2 regions of the Arthrobacter flavus genome follow, and region 1 is predicted to be linked to the other one. Evidence: riboswitches for the same ligand, from Rfam matches in the RefSeq annotation. Region 1 holds a riboswitch; the other holds the start of a gene.

Region 1 (4,608 bases):
CCAGGCGGTGGCCGGGTCAGACAGCATCGAGCATGTCCTGGTGATCCGCCGCACCGGCGACGACGTCGAGTGGACCGAGGGCCGCGACGTCTGGTGGCACGACGTCGTCGACTCCGCCTCCCCTCAGCACACCCCTGAAGCGTTCGACGCCGAGACGCCCCTGTTCATCATGTACACCTCCGGTACCACGGGGAAGCCCAAGGGCCTGGTGCACACGTCCGGCGGCTACCTCACCCAGGCCTCCTGGAGTTTCGAGCACCTGTTCAGCCACCCCGACCCTGAACAGCGGAAGCACGACGTCCACTGGTGCACCGCCGACCTGGCCTGGGTCACCGCCCACACCTACGAGATCTACGGACCGCTCTCCAACGGTGCCACCCAGGTGATCTTCGAGGGCACCCCGAACACGCCGCACCCAGGCCGGCACTTCGAGATCATCGAACGCTACGGCGTGACCAGCTACTACACCGCGCCCACCCTGATCCGGTCCCTGATGGGCTGGTTCCCGGACGGCGTGCCAGCCAGCTACGACCTGTCCTCCATCCGGCTGCTCGGCACCGTCGGCGAAGCCACCAACCCCGAGGCATGGCGCTGGTTCCGGGAACACCTCGGAGCGGGCACCGCACCCGTGGTGGATACCTGGTGGCAGTCCGAGACCGGCGCGACCATCCTCTCCCCCCGCCCGACCGACCCCTCGTTCAAGCCGGGCTGCGCCTCCCGCGCACTGCCCGGTGTCAGCACCCGGATTGTCGACGACGCCGGGAACCCGGCACCGGCCGGCGAGCAGGGCCTGATCGTGGTGGACCGCACCGGTCCGGCGATGGCCCGCACTGTCTGGGGTGACCCGCAGCGCTACCTCGATTCCTACTGGCGGAAGTTCGCCACCCAGGGCTGGTTCCTCGCCGGGGACGGCGCGAGGTATGACGACGACGGCGACACCTGGATCCTGGGGCGGGTGGACGACGTGCTCAACGTGTCCGGGCACCGGCTCTCGACCATCGAAATCGAATCGGCCCTGGTCGCCCACCCGTGGGTGGTCGAGGCGGGAGTCTGCCCGGTCTCCGATCCCCGGACCGGTCACGCCATCGCAGCGTTCGTGGTCCTGTCCCCCTCGGCCGGCACCGATCCGACCGACGGGGCGGACGTGGTCCGGGTGCTGCGGGACCACGTCGCAACCGTGATCGGACCGATCGCGAAACCGGCCGCCGTCGTCGTCGTCGACGACGTTCCCAAGACCCGGTCCGGCAAGATCATGCGCCGGCTCCTGACCCAGCTGTACGAAAACACGGCCCTCGGTGACACCACGTCGCTGCAGAACGAGGGGTGCGTGCCCGGTATCGCGGCGGTACTCGCTGCACGCAGCGACCCGTAGCTGCGCGCAGCGACCCGCGCCTCCTTCCGGTGAGCAACCTGGACATCGGTGGTCACCATGTCCCTCACGAATGTCCAGGTTGACCCGCACTGTCCAGGTTGCTCACCCTTCCGGGCATCGATCCCCCAGGAGGAAGCGTTTGCGCTGATACCGCGCGTGTGATCGGGTGAGAACATGAGCGTTGACGAGGATGAACAGGGGCGGCGCGAGGAACGGCTGGCGATCACCCGGATTGTGCTCCGGCCCACCGGAACACCCCTCCCCCTGGCGTTCATGGCGCTGGCCGTGGCGACCATCGGCGTCAGCGCACTGCAATTGGGGATTATTCCGACCCAGGAGGAACAGATCGTTGCGCTGGGGATCCTGGTGCTCACGGTGCCGCTGCAATTGTTCTCCTCAATCATCGGCTTCGGTGCCCGCGATCCGATTGCCGGGACAGGGATGGCCATGGTCGCCGGCACCTGGGCGCTGATCGCGGTGGCGATGCTGGTCACCCCGGACGGCGCATCGATTTCCGCGCTCGGGGTGCTGCTGATTACCGCGGCGCTGGCCATGCTGGCACCGATCCTGGGCGCGAAAGGCAAACTGGTGGCTGCAGCAGTGCTCGCTGGTTCCGCGCTGCGGTTCGCTATCACCGGCGTCGCCCACCTGACCGGCTCGGACGGGTGGGAAACCGCCGCCGGAATCTTTGGGTTCGCCCTCGGTGCGCTGGCGATCTACGCGGCAATCGGCTTCGAAACGGAGGAAGCCGGCGGGCCGTTCCATCTCCCGCTGCTGCGCCGCGGATCGGGCACCAAACCGCTGGCCGACGACATGGGTGAACAGGTCGAAGGGATTGCCCGGGAGGCGGGCGTCCGCCGCCAGCTCTAAAAGGGCTTCCACCTGCTGCAACGGAGAGCAACAATGTTGGCCCACGGGGGTGGTGCTGTCACACTGGTGGAGACCATCCCGAGCGGTTGAGAGATCTGGCTCATTGACACCGCAGCAACCCTGGCCACTGCCTACGGCAGTGACATTAGGGTGCTAATGCCAGGCACGATGGAGGATCACTATGGCTATTGACCTTTCCCAACCCCTGAAGTTCGCGTACTGGGTTCCCAATGTGAGCGGCGGCCTGGTGGTCTCCACCATTGAGCAGCGCACCAGCTGGGATTTCGAGTACAACAAGAAGCTGGCCCGCATCGCCGAGAACGCCGGCTTCGAGTACGCCCTCTCGCAGACCCGGTATGCGGCGAGCTACGGGGCGGACAAGCAGCACGAGGCGACGTCGTTCTCGCTGGCCCTGCTCGGCGCGACCGAGAAGCTGAAAGTGATCGCCGCCGTCCATCCGGGCATGTGGCAGCCCGGTGTCCTCGCGAAGTTCATCATCACCGCCGACCACATTTCCGGTGGTCGAGCGGCCGTGAACATTGTGTCGGGCTGGTTGAAAAGCGAGTTCACCGGTTTCGGTCTCCCCTGGCTGGAGCACGACGAACGCTACGTCCGCACCGAGGAGTTCATCAGGATCCTCCGCGGCCTCTGGACAGAGCAGAACTTCTCGCAGTCCGGCAAGTATTACAACATCACCGACTTCACCCTCAACCCGCCACCGGTTGACGTGCCCGGGCGGCCGCACCCCGAAGTCTTCTTCGGGGGAAACTCCACCGCCGCGCAGGCCACTGCCGGCCGGGTGGCCGACTGGTACTTCTCCAATGGGAAAGACCTTGAGGGGTTCAAGGAGAACATCGCCGGTGTGCAGGCCTCAGCCGCCGACGTCGGCCGCCACCCCCGGTTCGGACTCAACGGTTTTGTGATTGCCCGCGACACCGAGAAAGAAGCCCGCGAGACCCTCCGGGAGATTGTGGCCAAGGCGCACAAACCGGCGGTGGAAGGGTTCCGCAGCGCGGTCCAGGAGGCTGGGGCCTCGACCAAGGATGGCAAGGGCATGTGGGCGGACTCGTCCTTCGAGGACCTGATCCAATACAACGACGGCTTCAAAACCCAGCTGATCGGCACCCCCGAGCAGGTTGCGGAACGGATCGTCGAGTACAAGAAGATCGGCGTGAACCTGATGCTGACCTGCTACCTGCACTTTCAGGAGGAGGTCGAAGCCTTCGGCAAAGACATCCTCCCCATTGTCCGCGAACTTGAGGCGGACCTCGCCCGTAAAGCGGGCCTAGATTTCAATGTTGACAACCAGATTAAGGCAGGTGTCTGATGGCTGATCGCAGCTTCGGTTTCCGCACACGCGCTCTTCACGCGGGTGGCACCCCCGACTCGGCACATGGTGCCCGGGCCGTCCCCATTTACCAGACGACGTCGTTCGTGTTCAAGGACACGAACGACGCCGCCAACCTCTTCGCGCTCCAAAAGTACGGCAACATCTACTCACGGATCGGCAACCCCACGGTCGCCGCCTTCGAGGAGCGGATCGCTTCCCTGGAGGGTGGCATCGGGGCGGTCGCGACGGCGTCGGGCATGAGCGCCGAATTCATCACCTTCGCTGCGCTCTGCCAGGCAGGGGACCATATTGTCGCCGCGTCGCAGCTGTACGGCGGCACCGTCACCCAGCTCGACGTGACGTTGCGCCGGTTCGGCATCGACACAACCTTCGTCCCCGGTACTGATCCCGCTGACTATGCTGCGGCCATCCAGGACAACACAAAGGCCGTGTACGCCGAGGTAATCGCGAACCCCTCGGGGGAAATCGCCGACATCCAGGGGCTGGCGAAGATCGCCCACGACGCCGGTGTCCCACTGATCATCGACTCCACCCTGAGCACCCCCTACCTGATCCGACCCATCGAGCACGGGGCCGACATTGTGATCCACTCCGCGACGAAGTTCATCGGCGGGCACGGGACCACCCTGGGCGGCGTCGTCGTCGAAGCTGGAACCTTCAACTGGGGTAATGGCCGATTCCCCACCATGACCGAGCCGGTCCCGTCCTACGGCAATATCCAGTGGTGGGCCAACTTCGGCGAGTACGGCTTCCTGACCAAGTTGCGCACCGAGCAGCTGCGGGACATCGGCCCGTCGCTGTCCCCCATGTCCGCGTTCCAGCTGCTTCAGGGGGTCGAGACGCTGGCCCAGCGGATGGATGAACACCTCTCGAACGCGCAGGCGGTCGCCGAGTGGCTGGAGAACGATCCGCGGGTGGAGTACGTCAACTATGCGGGGCTGCCCTCGCATCGGCATTTCGAGAGGGCGGCCAAGTATCTGCCGCAAGGCCCCGGCTCGGTGTTCAGCTTTGGGGT
Region 2 (4,608 bases), on a different contig from region 1:
CACCGACTCAGGCATCACCGCCGCTCAGCGGCGGTCCTTTGAAGACCACGGGACCACCGTCATCGTCGCGCCGAAGCTGGGTACCGAATAGCCCCAAGGATCGCCCACTAGGATGGCTGGCATGTCCACCGAGATACCCAAAGCGTCCACGACGCCGACGCCGGACGACGCCCACCGGGCGGTGCCCGGTCATCGTCGGCGAATCACCGCGGAGATAGCGATTGTGCTGGGGCTTTCGCTCGGACAATCGGCCGTCTACGCGGTGGTTAACCTGCTCGACAAGCTCAGCCAGGCACCCCTCGCCGCGCAGACCACCCGGCTGAATCCGGTCCTGAACGACCGCCAGTTCTTCGACCTCACTTACCAGTTGCTCGGGATCTTTTTCGCCCTGGTTCCCGTGTTCCTGGTGCTATTCCTGCTGACGGAGCCAGGAAAGTCGGCATTCCGTACCCTGGGATTCACCTTCAGCCGGCCGCGGGTCGATTTCGGCCTGGGGTTCGGCTTGGCGGCGGTGATCGGGGTCGGCACACTCGGCGTATATGCGGCAGGGCGTGCGCTGGGCATCACGACGGCAATCGAACCCGCCGCGCTCGACGCCTACTGGTGGACTGTGCCCGTCCTGATTCTTTCGGCGCTGCGTCATGCAGTGGTCGAAGAGGTCATTGTGGTCGGGTACCTGTTTCACCGGCTGAAACAGCTCGGCTGGTCAACGCCGGTCATCATCGTCACCAGTGCCCTGCTCCGGGGCAGCTACCACCTGTATCAGGGGTTTGGGCCGTTTATCGGCAATGTCCTCATGGGTCTGATTTTTGGGTACGCCTACACCAGGACCAAACGGGTGATGCCCCTGGTCATCGCCCACGCCCTGCTCGATATCGCCGGATTCGTGGGTTTCGCCCTCTTTGGATCGGCGATTGGGATCGGCGACTAGTCGCGTGGCGCCCTGTCGGCCGGTCGCGCGGCAGGGCGCTGCTAGATCTCCACCAGACCGTTGGTGGTCTGGAAGGTCACGGACATGATGCCGGGAGTGCCGTTGGGCGCCACCCATTGCACAACTACCTCATCGAGCGGCTCTGTCGCTGGCGTGCCCAACCATTCAGCGATCCTGTCAGGGGATCCTGCAATGGTCAGCGAATCGAGGCGGACTGTGGCGGGGCGGGCCTGTGAGGGGTGTAGCGCTTCAGTGCCGTCGTCCCAGCGCAACATGTAGGGGACCTGGGGGTCAGCGATCAGCCCCTTGATGCCGATCTGCTGCCAGGTGAGCTCCTGACCGTCAGGGAATTTACGGTTGCCAGGGACGGCGCTACGACCGAGGCGTTCCTCGAAGGGGGTCAGATCATCCACGGCAACACACCAGCCCATCCAGCCGCCGCCCGCCTCGGACCGGGCCCTGACTGCCTGACCGAAGGGAGCTTTGTCGGAGGCCGGGTGATTCAATACCTCAACAACTTCGAGGTATTGACCGTTCAGCAGCGGGAAAATCATGTTCCTGGTGCCGAAACGGGGATGCACACCGCCCTTCACCGGATCGACGCCGAGGGCATCGGCGATCCGCCCAGCAGTGGCTACGAGGCCGTCGGGTTCACAGGCATATGAGACATGGTCCAAGCGCATGGCCCTAGTTTGGCACTTTGTGATCTGTGTCTCGACTTAGGGTACCCTTATCAACGAGAAGGCGTCTCGCACCACCCCGGGCAGCCATCAAGACCGCGGGAAACAGTTGAATGAACAGGCCCAAGACGACGAGATAGACAAAAATATCGACGAGATCGATCGGGCGGATCCGCAGGGCGAGAGTTTATCGGGCTGCCGCGAGGCCGACTTGGGTCCTTTGGCCACGGACGTTCACATATTTGCGTCGAAGCTGCGTTGTCGGGTTATCTAGGAACAGGTCACGAGTGCCAGCACGGAGCGGATCACCCCGCTCCACCAAGCCCCGGCTAGCTGGACGGCAACCCTCCTTCGCGGTGGGGTGCCCCGGGTGACGACCAGGCGGCGGACAGGGTGTCCGGCGCAAGCGCGGATTCCGAGGTGGGCGATACCAGTGACAACTATTCACACCGCACAACAGGTCAAGGCCCCGGTGACACCTGACGGCGTCGTCCGTTCACAAGGCCTTGGCCCCTTCACGTGTGAAACCGGGGGGCACCTGCCCGAGATGACGCTCGCCTATGAAACCTGGGGCGCCCTCAACGAGGAGCGGTCCAACGCCGTCCTGATTCAGCATGCGCTGACCGGCAGCTCCCATGTTGCCCGCGGCGATTCGACCGAAGACGGCTGGTGGGACCAGCTGGTGGGCCCAGGAAAAACCATCGACACCAGCCGGTACTTTGTCGTGTCCATCAATATGCTCGGCGGCTGCTACGGATCCACCGGACCTGCGTCAGCGGGTCCCGACGGCGTCCCCTGGGGCTCCCGATTCCCCTACCTCACCGTCAGGGACTCGGTCCGTGCCGAGGCGCTCCTCGCTGATGCGCTCGGCATCGATCGATGGCACTCGGTGGTCGGCGGGTCACTCGGCGGCGCGAGGGCCCTTGAGTGGGCTCTGGTGTACCCGGAGCGGGTCGAACGCTGCGCAGTCATCGCCTGCACTGCCGCGAGCTCGGCAGAGCAGATTGCCTTCGGCCAGGCGCAGTTGCAGGCTATCCGGTTGGACCCGGGATTCGCCGCGGGCGACTACTACCCGGGACCAGGCCCGGTTGGCGGACTCGGGCTGGCTAGGCGCATTGCGCACATCACCTACCGGTCCGAGCCAGAGCTGGAGCACCGCTTCGGCCGGACGGCGCAGGGTGCTGAGACCCCCTTCGGCTCGTCGGACCCGGCAGCCCGTGGCAGATTTCAGGTCGAAAGCTACCTTGACCATCAGGCCAGCAAGCTGGTGGAGCGGTTCGACGCCAACAGCTATGTGGTCCTGACCGAAGCACTAATGGGGCACGATGCTGGCCGGGACCGCGGCCCCCTGCACCTGGCCTTGCGGGAGGCCACCGCCGAGTTCTTCATCGCAGCGGTTGACTCGGACCGGTTGTATCACCCCAGCCAGTCCCACACCCTGGCGCAGGCCTTGCCGGGTGAGGTGCCCGTGCACACGATCGTCTCACCGATCGGCCACGATGCCTTCCTGACCGAGATTCAGCAGCTCGATCAACGCCTGCGGGAAGCCTTCTACGGCGATCACTAGTGGGGGATTAGCCGCCGACGCCTGGGGGCATGCCGGGCCCAAAGATGGGAGCGGCGTCCGGCCTTTTTGCCAGCACACCGTCGCCCGAGGACTGGCGGCGGAGCCGGCGCAGCACCCAGGGAACGAAATACACCTTGGCCCATACCAGGTCCTCCGTGCGCGCCGCGCGCCAGCTCCGATGCGGCAGCGGTTGCGGGGCGAGCGGTGTCAGCGAATGCGGCACGGCGAGGGTTTCCAGCACCATCATGGCAATGGTGTGATGGCCCAGTGGGGAAAAGTGCAACCGGTCTCCATCCCACATTTGCGGGTTCACCAGTTGCCGGAGCGCCCACATGTCTGCGATCAGCGCGTCATGCCGGGCGGCGATAATGCGCAGGTTTTCGTTGAAAATCGCTGTCCTGGACCTGAAGTTTCCCAGCACCGACTCGCGCGCGTCGGGACCAGTGAACAGGACGACCGTCGCATGGTCAGCGCTGAGCGCCTCAACAGCACCGTCCAGCCTGGCCGCTAGCTGGTCCGGGTCGCCACCCGGCCGGATCAGGTCGTTGCCGCCAGCCGAGATGGTGACCAGGTCCGGCTTCAGGGCCAAAGCCGGCGCAACCTGCTGGTCTACGATCTGCTGCAGCAGCCGGCCCCGGACGGCGAGGTTGGCGTACGCGAAATCCTCCCGGCTCGTGCTGAGTTCTTCGGCGACCCGGTCAGCCCACCCCCTGTTGCCGCCCACGCTCTCGGGATTCGGATCTCCAATCCCCTCGGTGAATGAGTCACCGAGGGCAACATAGCGCGTCCACGGGTGGGGGATACTGTTCGCCACGCTGTTGTCGGGCGTGCTGTCGTTTGGGTCGGCCGGGGTGTCCGGCGTCAGGTACAGGTTCCGGTTCATCCTTCTATCCTGTTATAGACCGATACTGAACGCGACCCTTGGCGCGTGAAAGAATACGTCAATGACTCTTTCGGAATCACCTCACCTGCCAGTTGCCGATCGCACCACCGCGCCCGCCTGGGATCCTGTGGTCCTGTGGTCACGGCCCGCGGCGGAACGCGAGGGTACCGCCCTGCTCGTCATGTTCCACGGGCATCTTGCCAACGAGGAAGACCTCATGGGCTTGGTTGACCATCTGCCGCCCAACCTCACGGTCGCCTCCGTGCGTGGCCCCCACGCAATGGGGCCGGGGTTCACCTGGTTCCCCCTCGCCCAGGACACCGGATACTCGGTGGATCTCGTGACGGATACCGTCGCCAAGGTAGCCAGCTGGCTTGACTCGGTGAAAGCCGGCCATACCAGTGTGTCCCTGCTCGGCTTCTCCATGGGAATGGCCGTCGCTACCACCCTCCTGCGTCACCGCCCCCGCGACTTCACTGCCGTCGTCGGGCTCTCAGGGTTTGTGGTGCCCGCCGAGGGCAGCGAGTTTTTCAATGACGACGACGCC

What was found. A riboswitch is a leader RNA that binds a small molecule or an ion and turns the genes downstream of it on or off. The one in region 1 is predicted to bind S-adenosylmethionine.
Region 2: linked by a shared signal. The riboswitch ahead of metX (homoserine O-acetyltransferase MetX) and the one ahead of sfnG (dimethylsulfone monooxygenase SfnG) in region 1 are both predicted to bind S-adenosylmethionine.

What each region holds. Positions count from the first base shown of each region.
Region 1 is NZ_BAAAIJ010000001.1:51,068-55,675, reverse strand. It holds gene acs (acetate--CoA ligase) at 1-1,372, shown strand, start outside; gene ABD059_RS00285 (acetate uptake transporter family protein) at 1,547-2,242, shown strand; SAM riboswitch class I at 2,313-2,417, shown strand; gene sfnG (dimethylsulfone monooxygenase SfnG) at 2,424-3,569, shown strand; gene ABD059_RS00275 (O-acetylhomoserine aminocarboxypropyltransferase/cysteine synthase family protein) at 3,569-4,608, shown strand, end outside.
Region 2 is NZ_BAAAIJ010000032.1:275,555-280,162, forward strand. It holds gene ABD059_RS08835 (DeoR/GlpR family DNA-binding transcription regulator) at 1-91, shown strand, start outside; gene ABD059_RS08840 (CPBP family intramembrane glutamic endopeptidase) at 122-931, shown strand; gene ABD059_RS08845 (VOC family protein) at 973-1,614, opposite strand; SAM riboswitch class IV at 1,891-2,026, shown strand; gene metX (homoserine O-acetyltransferase MetX) at 2,045-3,178, shown strand; gene ABD059_RS08855 (SGNH/GDSL hydrolase family protein) at 3,186-4,061, opposite strand; gene ABD059_RS08860 (alpha/beta hydrolase) at 4,123-4,608, shown strand, end outside.